4 regions of the Enterobacter sp. PL_is379 genome follow, and region 1 is predicted to be linked to each of the others. Evidence: predicted binding sites of a transcription regulator. Region 1 holds the regulator's gene; each other region holds the start of a gene.
The links. The regulator LexA, encoded in region 1, represses DNA repair genes until DNA is damaged. The targets are predictions, from matches to a motif close to TNCTGTATGTACATACAGNA.
Positions count from the first base shown of each region.

Region 1 (3,116 bases):
ATCGCGTTTACCTTCAATGACGGTCATATCGTCATCCGTCAGCTTACCCCACTTTTCTTTCGCTTTACCTTTGAACTGCTTCCAGTTGCCGCCGATTTCGTCTTTATTCATCATCGTGTCCTCTTAAGTTAAGCGTCGGGTCGTAACGTCCGTTACGTTCTTTTCTGCTGGACGTGATAATTATTGTAGTTAAGGATTCGGCAGTTGGTTTCATATTCGGAATCTTTAACCGTCACGATATATCGTGACGTGAAGAGAACCAGGTATTGTTTTGCCAGTGGCGGTGCCAGATAAACGCCAGCGACAACCCTCGCAGCGAGAGGAAAACGGCCAGGGCCAGCCACAAACCGTGATTACCCAGCCAGGGGAGCGTCAGCAGCGTCAGACCAAACCCTGCAGCCGCGACAGCCATGCTGTTGCGCATTTCCGCTCCGCGCGTCGCACCAATAAACATGCCGTCCAGCAGATAACACCAGACGCCAACCACCGGTAAGACGACTTGCCAGATGAGATAGTGGCTCGCCAGCTCGCGCAGCGCAGGAAGAGACGTAAGCAATGCAACGATCTGCTCACCAAAGCAGGCGTAAACCAGGCCAAACGCCAGCGCCACCAGTCCCGACTGACGGCAGGCTGCCCGCCAGACGTCCCGAAGCTGCCCGCTTTCGCGCGCACCGTACGCCTGCCCGGAATGCGCTTCTACCGCATAGGCAAAACCGTCCAGCGCGTAGGCGGTAAAGGTCAGTAGCGTCATCAATACCGCGTTGACCGCAACGATTTCTGGCCCCAGTCGAGCCCCGAAGACCGTCAGCGCTCCGAAGCAGAGCTGAAGCAGCAGCGAGCGCAGCATGATGTCTCGGTTAAGCGCCAGCAGCTTACGGATATTGCCGCGCCATGCGGTTTTGAGCAGCGCCAGGGAGATGCCGCGCATCGCCAGCACGCGCCAGACCATCCACAGGCCAATGATAAAGGTTCCGTACTCGGCAATCGCCGTCGCCAGCGCCGCGCCCTGCACGTTCATATGCAGACCCATGACCAGCCAGACATCCAAAACGATATTGAGCAGGTTACCCACCACCAGCAAAATCACGGGTGCACGGGCGTACTGCACGCCCAATAGCCACCCCAGCAGAACCAGGTTAGCCAGTGACGCGGGCGCGCTGAGCCAGCGGATTTCAAGGAAACGTCGCGCCTGCTCTAATACCGCCTCGCTGCCGCCAACAACATGGAGCGCAAGGTCGATCAGGGGCGCACGCAATAAAACGATTAACGCACCCGCGCCAAGCGCGAGGATCAGCGGCTGGACCAGCGCGCGCGCCAGACGCAGCGGATCTTTCGCGCCATACGCCTGTGCGGTAAGGCCGGTGGTGCTCATGCGCAAAAAGAGCAGCAGCATAAACAGGAAGCTGGTTGCCGTCGCACCAATCGCCACGCCGCCAAGATAAACAGGCGAATCAAGATGGCCAATAACGGCAGTATCGACCAGACCCAGCAGGGGTACGGTAATATTGGAGAAAATCATCGGCAGAGCAAGACGCCACAATGCCTTATCGGATGCCGTCAGCAGTGACATGAAAAATACCGGGTGTGGAGAATGAAGCAGGCTACAGCGGCACCATAGCCTGTCAGGAAGAGGTTACAGCCATTCGCCGTTGCGAATGACCCCAACCGCCAGTCCTTCGATAGAGAAGTTGTGTTCGCGCAGATCGACCACAATCGGGGAGAACTCGTTGTTTTCAGGCAGTAGCTGAACGGTGTTCCCCTGTTTTTTCAGACGCTTGACGGTCACTTCGTCGTCAATGCGCGCGACCACCACCTGGCCGTTACGCACATCCTGCGTTTTGTGCACCGCAAGCAGATCGCCGTCAAGAATACCGATGTCTTTCATCGACATACCGCTGACGCGCAGCAGGAAATCAGCGCTCGGTTTGAACATGGCTGGATCGACCTGGTAATGGCCTTCAATATGCTGCTGTGCCAGTAAAGGCTCACCGGCAGCAACACGCCCCACCAGCGGAATGCCCGTCTCTTCTTCCACCAGCAGGCGGATACCACGTGACGCGCCCGAAACAATCTCAATCACGCCCTTACGCGCCAGCGCTTTCAGGTGTTCTTCGGCAGCATTCGGAGAACGGAAGCCCAGACGCTGCGCGATTTCCGCACGCGTGGGTGGCATACCCGTCTGGCCGATATGATCCCGGATGAGATCAAACACCTCTTGCTGCCTGGTCGTTAACGCTTTCATTCCGCCCCCTGGGTGTATATACAGTTATGCTGTGAGTATATACAGTCAAAGGCGATTTTGGAACCAAAAACTGCACAAAAAACCAGGGACTTAATTATTCCTCGAGGCTCATCGGAAATGTGACCAAAGCAGCGTGACCCAGGTGATAGCGGCAGTGATAATCGCCAGCAACACGGCAGCAGAGCCCATGTCTTTTGCACGGCCAGAAAGTTCATGGAAATCTGAACCAATGCGATCAACCACGGCCTCAATAGCGCTATTAAGAATTTCCACTATCATCACCAGAAGCACGGAACCGATAAGAAGTACGCGGGTAATAGCATCAACATCAAGGTAACAGGCGACGATCACCGCGATGATAGCGGCGACGCCCTCCTGGCGAAAGGCGGCTTCGTTGATCCACGCGGCACGGAAACCTTTCCATGAATAGCCGGCGGCTTTGATGATACGTGTTAACCCAGTGGTATTATTGGCCATTAAAAGAACCTTTTATGAAAAAAAGCGTCAGTAACAGGAACTGTAGCGCGTTTCGCTACAGCCTGAAGTATGACGGGTAACAACAGAAATTTTGCGCGCTTTCTGTTATCCTTGCGCCGCAATTGCATTATTAACCAGAGGCTTTACATCGTTTATGTCCGGCTGGCCACGAATTTACTACAAATTACTTAATTTACCATTAAGCATCCTGGTAAAAAGCAAGTCTATCCCAGCAGAACCCGCGCTGGAATTGGGGCTCGATACGTCACGTCCTATTATGTACGTTTTGCCTTATAACTCGAAGGCAGACTTACTGACGCTTCGCGCCCAGTGTCTGGCGCATGACTTACCTGACCCGCTTGAACCGCTGGAAGTTGACGGGACGCTGCTGCCGCGC
Region 1 is NZ_JBVPGT010000019.1:67,049-70,164, forward strand. It holds gene AC0TOY_RS02300 (CsbD family protein) at 1-111, opposite strand, end outside; gene dinF (MATE family efflux transporter DinF) at 233-1,570, opposite strand; gene lexA (transcriptional repressor LexA) at 1,634-2,242, opposite strand; gene AC0TOY_RS02315 (diacylglycerol kinase) at 2,351-2,719, opposite strand; gene plsB (glycerol-3-phosphate 1-O-acyltransferase PlsB) at 2,874-3,116, shown strand, end outside.

Region 2 (3,116 bases), on a different contig from region 1:
CGGGTGTCCTGAGTGGGGGTAAGCAGTTTCTCCGTGGCCACGTTGCCGTAGTAAGGCTCTTTAACGGCAAAAGGGGACGTTTTAATGAAAACGGAAATATGCCGGCAATACTGCCGCTCTTTACGCAGTTTTTCTGAGGCCCGCTCTGCGTACTGACAGACAGCCTGCCGCAGCGAATCGTATTCAGTGACCTTCTCGCCGAAGCTACGGCTGCAGACGATCTGCTGTTTCACTGGCGGGGCTTCTTCAAGCGACATGCAGCTTTCCCCGTTCAGTTCGCGCATTGTTCGCTCGAGAACGACGGAGAAATTTTTGCGGATAAAGGCCGGGTTCGTCAGGGCCAGATCGAGCGCGGTTTTGATGCCCAGAACATTGAGCTTGCGTGCAATACGGTTTCCCACGCCCCAGATCTCTTCGACCGGCTGCAGTGAAAGCAGCTTCCGCGTTCGCTGTGGATTCCCCCGGGTCAGGGCGAGCACACCACGAAACTGTTTCCACTCCTTTGAGGCCCACTGGGCTGATTTTGCGAGTGTTTTCGTCGGTCCGGCGCCCACGCCAATGGTAAGACGGGTACAGTCATACACGTGCCGGCGCAGCTGCCGGCCGAAGTCCTCCAGGTCCATGCAATGCTCCACACCGGTCAGATCGAGGAACATCTCGTCAATCGAATACTGTTCCACCCTGGGGGCCAGCTCCTCCAGGCAGTTCATCACGCGCGCCGACATCGATGCATAAAGTTCATAGTTGCTTGAGAACGCGTATATTTTTTCCGGGTATCTCTCGTTTTTCATCTGAAACCACGGCGTGCCCATTTTGATCCAGGGCTTTGCCTCGGCACTTCTTGCGATTACGCAGCCATCGTTATTACTGAGCACCACAACCGGCTTTCCTTTCAAATCCGGGCGGAAAACACGTTCACAGCTGGCATAAAAGCTGTTCACATCGGCCAGGGCAAACATCAGTACATCTCCCTGGGACGGTGAATGATGTGCGTGACGACGCCAAAGATATCCAGATCGTCCGGGTCGGGATAAATTGGCGACCAGGCCGCGTTCATGGGCTGCAGCGTCAGTCGTGGCGTCAGCAGCAACCGTTTAACCGTAAATTCTCCCTGCACGCTGGCCACCACAATATCGCCATGCCGGGGCTTCTCGGCACTGTCCACAACCAGCAGATCGCCATTGTACAGGCTGCCGTCGGCCATGCTGTCTCCACTTGCGCGAAGGTAGTAAGTCGCGCTTGGATGCCGTATGCAGTAATCATGGAGATCCAGATCGGACTCGACATAGTCAGCTGCAGGTGAAGGGAAACCACATGAGGCCAGATCGGCGAATAACGGCAGCTGCATTTTATCTGGTGAGTCTGCCGGTGCGATAAAGCTGATATTGACCATTTTATACCCCTCCTTATTACTGTTTATATATACAGTATTATTTTTATGAACCCAGTTTTAAGCAAGCTATTCCCGGTCCCTTTATTTCAACCGGCTGATTTTTAGGCACAAATAGCTGGCGTATGAATAGCTTCAATCCCTATCTCCTTCTCTTTTAGTTCTCAAATAGTTCTCAATTATTTCTCATTCAGGGTTGTTATTGTGTCCGAGATTTGTATAATTCTCATATTGTTCTCAAATAGTTCTCTAGGTTGTTTTTGTTTGTGCTCGTTTCAATCCAAACTATTCCAAGGTGAAAGGTATGAAAATTTTCATTGATGACGGCTCTACCAATATCAAACTGCAGTGGAACGAAGCCGGACAGGTCAGGCAGTCAATCAGCCCTAACAGCTTCAAACGTGAATGGGCGGTGGCGTTCGGTTCTCAGCAGGCGTTCAACTATCAACTGAACGGGGAGCAGTATTCTTTCGACCCGATCAGCCCAGAAGCGGTTGTGACGACTAACGTTGCGTGGCAATACAGCGATGTGAACGTTGTTGCTGTTCATCATGCGCTTCTCAACAGCGGCATTGAGCCGTGTGAAGTGGATATCGTTGTCACACTGCCGCTGGCGGAGTATTACGACAAGAACAATCAGCCCAACGAAGCAAACATTCAACGTAAGAAAACAAACCTGCTGCGGCCGGTCGAACTCAATGGCGGGAAAACCTTCTCCGTTCGTCATGTTGACGTGATGCCAGAATCCATCCCGGCTGGTTTCGAAGTCGTTAAAAACCTCAATGAGCTTGATTCACTGCTGATCGTTGACCTGGGCGGAACGACGCTCGATATTTCTCAGGTGATGGGGAAAATGCGCGGAATATCGCGTATTTACGGTGATTCCACGCTGGGCGTCTCTCTGATGACCGGTGCCGTAAGAGACGCACTTTCGCTGGCTCGCACGAAGGGAAGCAGCTATCTGGCCGACGATATCATCATTCACCGTAATGATGCGGCCTACCTGGCGTCACGCATTAACGATACCTCACGCATCGATCTTGTTTGTGAAGCAATGACATCGGCTCACAGCCGGCTTGTTAACAGGGTTATTGAAGCTGTCAGTCGCTTTGAGGGATACTCGCATGTAATGGTCATTGGCGGTGGCGCCGAACTCATTGCAGAGGCAGTAAAAAAACACTGTGCAGTCAGGGAAGAACGTTTCTACAAAACCAGTACGTCTCAGTTCGACCTCGTTAACGGTATGTACCTTATTGGATAAAAACCATGGATACGCGACGCAAAATTACGTTTTACCTGAATCCTGAAACTAACGAAGCGGACCGCTTTGTCTGCCAGAAAACGGACGAAACGCCTCAGGGGGACAGGGGGCGTTTATGGCGCGCCGCGCTGCTTACCGGCTTTGCATTTGGCAAGCAGGATGAACGGCTGCCGTTCCTCTTCAGCGAGCTGCTTAACCGCGATACGTCATTTGATGACCTGCTGCAGCTGCTTAAAGCCGTTTACCCACGCGAAACCGAGGCTCTGCTGCAGGGCAGGGCGCGAGAGGCAGTAATCGCGGCCCCTCAGTCTCAAGAGCAGATGAGCGATTCGGTATCGCCTGATGACGAAACCCGAAATAATGCCCGGAGCATGTTCGGCGGGACGGGAAACAATGTCTGATCTGCGGGAACACGGAAAGCTTGTCCGCCAGTTCCTCAAAGCGGCTCGTGAGCTCGAATCCCTG
Region 2 is NZ_JBVPGT010000016.1:65,403-68,518, reverse strand. It holds gene AC0TOY_RS01105 (Y-family DNA polymerase) at 1-959, opposite strand, end outside; gene umuD (translesion error-prone DNA polymerase V autoproteolytic subunit) at 959-1,348, opposite strand; gene AC0TOY_RS01095 (plasmid segregation protein ParM) at 1,695-2,651, shown strand; gene AC0TOY_RS01090 (plasmid partitioning/stability family protein) at 2,657-3,052, shown strand; gene AC0TOY_RS01085 (hypothetical protein) at 3,045-3,116, shown strand, end outside.
Region 2: umuD (translesion error-prone DNA polymerase V autoproteolytic subunit) is a predicted target of LexA. The motif match lies at 1,411-1,430, and genes of this name have one in related genera.

Region 3 (3,116 bases), on a different contig from region 1:
GAGCTTTCACGTTGTCACAGGTGTTGCCAGTAACTGGGTTAGATTCGCCCATACCACGTGGGGAGATCTTGTTAGCTGGGATACCTTTAGAGATCAGGTAATCAACAACAGACTGAGCACGTTTCTCAGACAGTTTCTGGTTGTAAGCGTCAGAACCGATACGGTCGGTGAAGCCCAGAACCACTACAGAACCGTCTTTAGGATCCAAGTTGCTCAGCTGAGAGTACAGCTGATCCAGTGCCTGCTGACCTTCTGGTTTCAGAGTTGCTTTGTTGAAGTTGAACAGAACGTCAGACTTCAGAGTGAAGTGCTTGGTCTGTACTTCTGGAGCTGGAGCCGGCGCTGGAGCAACAACTGGTGCTGCTTCTTCCTGCTGGCCGAAACGGTAGGAAACACCTACGCTCAGCATGCCGTTGTCTGGACGAACACCAACGGTGTTGCCGTCGCCGATGTTGTTAACCCACTGGTATTCCAGACGGGTAGCGATGTCACGGGTCATAGCCCACTCAACGCCACCAGCGAATACTGGGGAAACACCGGTGTCATGGTCGCTACCAACCTGGTTGTTGCTGGAGTCAGCGCGCCATACCATGCCGCCCAGACGGGTGTACACGTCCAGATCGTCAGTTACTGGGTAACCCAGTTTAGCGGTCAGCTGAACGCCCTGTGCTTTGAAAGCGCCGTTTACGGTGTCGCCTTTGTATGGCATACGACCTAACCAGTCGTAACCCATTTCAAAACCAACATACGGGTTAACCTGATAGCCACCGAACGCACCTGCACCAAGCTGGCTCTCGTGAGTCGGGCCATCGTTGTTCAGGTCTTTGTTGTACCAGCCGGTGTCGTGGAACTGAGACCAGCCCAGTTTACCACCTGCATACCAGGTATTATCTTTCGGAGCGGCCTGCGCTACGGTAGCGAAGCCAGCCAGTGCCACTGCAATCGCGATAGCTGTCTTTTTCATTTTTTGCGCCTCGTTATCATCCAAAATTCGCCATGAAAGTCTCAAGAGAGAATCACGGTTAAATCCTTCACCGGGGGGCGTGGTCAAATATAAATCTACCGATATCTTCGGCTTAGGCCGAGCACCCCTGGCGATGTAAAGTCTACAACGTAGCTGAAAACTTACAAGTGTGAAGTCTGTCAGGCATATGAAAAAAAAAGTTCCGTATACCGATTATTTAACATTTTTAGAACGAATTTTGTGCAATAAAATGAAGGAGAACCGCACCAGACAAGCCTTGCCGCAATTTTCAGACCGGGAACTTTAATGCCATCTTGTGGTCGAAAAAAATTCCAGGAAAAATCTTAATTTCACTCAATGATACAAATTTGAGTGAATTTTTAGCCCAGAAAGTTGTCCTCTGCGGTAAGAATCCGATCGAACCGGACGCATAATGAACCCGATCGCACTCCCTTCTTCAGCGGCTTCAGTCAGACGGAAATGTTCCTCTTCCGTCAATTCTTCGGGTAACCATCCAATTACCACGCTGTAATTTCCGGTGCGTAACGCGCGGATCATCGACTCAACGGTATCGCACGGTGAGAGCTGATTAATCTGCATGACCTTGGTCAGCGGAAGGCCAGCGGACTGAACCCACTCACGGCTCAGTTTTTGCTGAGGCGTGAGCCAAAGCTGCCAGCGCGATTGCTGACCAAGCTGTTGTAATAACGGCAACAACAGAAGTTGCGTCAACAGGGGCTGGTCTTCACGATAAACCACTTCACTGATAAGCCCTGTGGAAACACGCTCGACGGAATTCTGCGCGACATTGCCTGCGGCAGAAGAGAGAGAGATTGCGCGATTTGCATAGCCTGAAGTGTGCATATTCATTCCAGCCCTGTAGTTACTGTATGGATATACAGTAACCCCTGTATGCATAAAGATCAACCTCATTTTCGGAAAGCGACTCGCAAAATTCATTCAATCTTGATGCCCCTGGAAAAATCATCTTGCTCAACGGCGATAAGTTGCCTATTTTCCTGCTAACGGATCCGCTAGTAAGAAATTTCGTTGTTATTTTATGATTTTGAAGGGAAATATCATGAAAAAGATATCTTATGAACGGATTTATAAATCCCAGGAATACCTCTCCCCGTTGGGCGAGATTCATCATCGCGCGCTGTTTGGCGGCTACACCCTGGCGGTGGATGATGCGGTTTTTGCCATGGTGTCTGATGGCGAGCTTTATCTTCGGGCTTGTGAGGAGAGTGCGAAATACTGTGTAAAGAATGCCTCCTCATTTTTGACATTGATGAAGCGAGGCCGCCCGGTGCTGCTCAACTATTATCGTGTGGATGACGGATTATGGCAGGACAGGGAGCGGTTGCTTCAGCTCTCCTCGTTTGCGCTCAGTGCGGCAAGAAAAGAGCGCTATCAGCGCCATCAACGAAACCGACTCAAGGATCTGCCAAACCTGACCTTTCAGCTTGAAGTCTTGCTTTTTGAAGCCGGTATTACCAATGAAGAAACACTCCGGGCGCTGGGCGCCAGAGCCAGCTGGCTGAAGATGCGGGCGAAAAATAAAGCGCTCAGTATTAAAGTCCTCTTCGCGCTCGAAGGGGCTATTGAAGGGCTGCATGAGGCGGCACTCCCGGCAGGCATTCGCCGGGAGCTGACGGAGTGGTTTAATGCGCTGCCTGAGCCACAGGAGAATCACTCCTCCAGGTAGCGATTTGCTGTTGCAGCCGGCAAATTTCAGGCAGCAGAGCGATAAGCAGGCCTATCTGCTGAAGAACCAGCGGCGCTTTGCTGTCGTTTCCCGGGTCAAGATGCGCAATGCGTTGCGCCAGTTCATTCAGCGCCTGTTGCACGCGTGGCTCATCGGCTGGGCGGTGATGAAGCGCGTCATCGACATAACAGACGGCGTCATCGAGCAGGTTGAGAATACCCGGGTTGGTGAGCTTCTCACGGTGGGCACCCAGCGTCGAAATATAGCTGGTAAACGTATGGTTCAGGCAGAGCAGGCGGAACGCAGTCTCACGAATTTCCGCCGTGGCGCGAGGCTCCGTTGACATGTTAGAGACAACGGAGGCCAGTTCTGCATCACTGTTGTGCGCATCACGACGTGCTATCCGGTAAGCCAGGCGGTTATCGCGCCCCTGGTGGTACTGCT
Region 3 is NZ_JBVPGT010000033.1:447,143-450,258, forward strand. It holds gene ompA (porin OmpA) at 1-964, opposite strand, end outside; gene sulA (SOS-induced cell division inhibitor SulA) at 1,319-1,828, opposite strand; gene AC0TOY_RS23405 (TfoX/Sxy family DNA transformation protein) at 2,046-2,672, shown strand; gene yccS (YccS family putative transporter) at 2,629-3,116, opposite strand, start outside.
Region 3: sulA (SOS-induced cell division inhibitor SulA) is a predicted target of LexA. The motif match lies at 1,849-1,868, and genes of this name have one in related genera.

Region 4 (3,116 bases), on a different contig from region 1:
TACGGGCAGACCCAGCGCAGGCAGCACAATCAGCGCGGCGAAGGTTGCGCCACCGCCAACACCCGCAACGCCTGCGGAGCTTACGGTAACAATCCCGACCAGCGTGGCGATCCATACCGGATCCAGCGGGTTGATACCCACCGTCGGCGCGACCATCACGGCCAGCATCGCCGGGTACAGACCCGCACAGCCGTTCTGACCAATGGTGGCACCAAAGGAGGCAGAGAAGCTGGCGATGGATTCAGGCACGCCCAGACGACGGGTTTGCGCTTCAACGTTCAGCGGAATAGACGCGGCGCTGGAACGGCTGGTGAAGGCAAAGGTCAGTACCGGCCAGACTTTACGGAAGTATTTCAGCGGGCTGACGCCGTTCACGCCCAGCAGGATGCCGTGCACCACGAACATAATGCCCAGGCCCAGATAAGAGGCGACAACGAAGCTGCCCAGCTTAATGATGTCCTGCAGGTTAGAGCCGGCAACCACTTTGGTCATCAGCGCCAGGACGCCGTAAGGGGTGAGCTGCATAACCAGACGAACCAGCTTCATCACCCAGCTTTGCAGGGTGTCAATCGCTGTCAGCACGCGTTCGCCTTTTGGCGCGTCGTCTTTCAGCAGCTTCAGCGCCGCGACGCCCAGGAACGCGGCGAAAATAACCACGCTGATGATCGAGGTTGGGCTCGCACCGGTCAGGTCAGCAAACGGGTTCTTCGGAATGAAGGAGAGCACCATCTGCGGCACGGTCAGGTCAGCTACTTTACCCACATAGTTGGTCTGAATTGCGGTAAGACGTGCCGTTTCAGCGGTACCCTGAACCAGACCTTCTGCGGTCAGGCCAAACAGGTTGGTGACCAGCACACCCACCAGCGCGGCAATCAGCGTGGTGAACAGCAGCGTACCAATGGTCAGGAAACTGATTTTTCCTAGCTGAGTGGCGTTATGCAGGCGGGCCACGGCGCTCAGAATAGAGGCGAACACCAGCGGCATAACGATCATCTGCAGCAGCTGGACATAGCCGTTACCGACAATATTGAACCACTGAATGGAATCTTTCAGAACTGGATTATCGGAGCCATAAATTGCCTGTAATGCCAGACCAAATACGACACCCATGGCCAGACCAACCAGCACCTTTTTCGCCAGGCTCCACTGTTTGTGGCGCGCCTGCGCGAGAAGTAATAGCAATATAACGAACACAACGACGTTCGCGATGAGTGGAAAATTCATCCCCGTTCTCCTGATTTATTATTGGGTCGGTTTTTACCGATCCTGTTGGCGGAAGGTTAGCAGAAGTGTGATGTAGCGCTTATATCCAAATGGAATGGGTTATGACAAATGGGATAATTTTGTCGGTTTACTGTTCAATCTGGTGATGAATAAAGCGATTAAACTGAAATTGCAGCGAATTAATCATCTGGGATGACCAGCGAACTGCACTGTTTTCGGGCAAGGTTTGCGGCATCCAGACGGCGTAAGCAAACAGCGCCATGCACAATACCCGCTCAAGCTGGTTACCTTTCTGCGGTGCGAGGATGGGAAAACGGAAACGCCAGCGGCAGGGCCATAGCAGCGGCACGCCCGCAGGCGTCAGCATATCGGCCAGAATATGGCTTAAATAGCCCAGCACCATCCCCTGGATGGCATCGGCGGGGACTATCCAGCTTTCAGGCACTTTTAAATAGAACAGCGTCAGCAGGCCAAACACGGCCAGCAGGCTGTGCGTAAACCCCCGGTGGCCGAACGCGCGGGCGATGGGTTTCGACACCCATTTCAGACGCTGTCCGAGGAAGGATTTAGGGTGGTCGATGTCGGGCAGCAGACAGGTCAATACGGCGGAAGGGACAATATGCCACCAGTCCCCCTGTGCCAGCACGGGGGTAAGTTCAGCGTTTTTGGCAAATACTGCGCACGCAATAGAAAAAAGCAGGTGGCCTTCCGCCGTCATGATAAAACCCACAAAACTGTCAATTCATACAGTATAGGGTTTTTATACAGTAGGCGGAAGAGGTGACGGTGTAACTGTTTGTCACAAACCGGAGGAGGGCGTTAACCGCCCTGCAGATGGCGCGCCGTCAGTTCTGCCAGTGAATGTAGCTTCACATCGGCAAGCGCAAACCGGGGATCGTGGCGGCCTTCTTCCGCAGGCACCACAATGGAGCGCATCCGCGCGGCTTTAGAGGCCACCATGCCGTTAACGGAATCTTCCAGCGCAACGCAGCTGAGGGGATCCAGGCCGAGCTTAGCGGCACAGTCCAGATAGACCTGCGGGTGCGGCTTGCTGTAAGGCAATTTTTCAGCGGACGCCAGCGCGTCAAAACTGTCGCGCAGTTCAAACATCGTGAGCACTTTTTCCAGCATATGCAGCGGTGAAGCGGAAGCCAGGCCAACCTTCAGCCCCTGGGCTTTACACAGCGCGACAGCCTCACGTACGCCGGGCAGCAGCGGCCGGCTCTCTTCCACCAGAGAAATGGCGCGGCTGATAATGCGTGCGGTCACCTCATTGCGATCGGGACCCACCCACGGCTGTTGGGCAAACCACAGGTCAACCACCATATCGATGCGCAGGCCCAGCGTATCGGGTAGTTCATTACGGCGGCTGATATCGACGCCCAGACTGGCCATCACATCCAGTTCGGCGCGATCCCACAGCGGTTCGGAATCGATCAGTAATCCATCCATGTCAAAAATTGCGGCAAGAATTTGGCGCGGTGTCGACATCACAACGTCTCCTTATCCAGGGTGTTCGACAGACGATACGTGCTAAGCACAATCTGCAATTTAGCATATTGCTTTTAAAGAGCGGGCGAAATTGATGGCCAGCAGGTAGACTTAGGCACAAATAACGCGTCTTTATGAAGAGGAACTGATGACGTATCAACAAGCTGGACGCATTGCGGTCTTAAAACGTATTGCTGGCTGGGTGATTTTTATTCCTGCCGTCATTTCTACGCTGATTTCTGTACTCAAATTTATGTACGATCACAGCGAAAAACAGCCGGGTATCAATGCGGTAATGCTTGATTTCGCTCATGTCATGATTGAGATGATGCGTTTTAATACGCCATTTTTGAATGTTTTCTGGTTTAACTCACCCACCCCGGATTTTCATCAACAGCTGA
Region 4 is NZ_JBVPGT010000028.1:177,781-180,896, reverse strand. It holds gene AC0TOY_RS11685 (L-cystine transporter) at 1-1,224, opposite strand, end outside; gene AC0TOY_RS11680 (metal-dependent hydrolase) at 1,352-1,942, opposite strand; gene hxpB (hexitol phosphatase HxpB) at 2,044-2,715, opposite strand; gene AC0TOY_RS11670 (YniB family protein) at 2,864-3,116, shown strand, end outside.
Region 4: AC0TOY_RS11680 (metal-dependent hydrolase) is a predicted target of LexA. The motif match lies at 1,957-1,976, and genes of this name have one in related genera.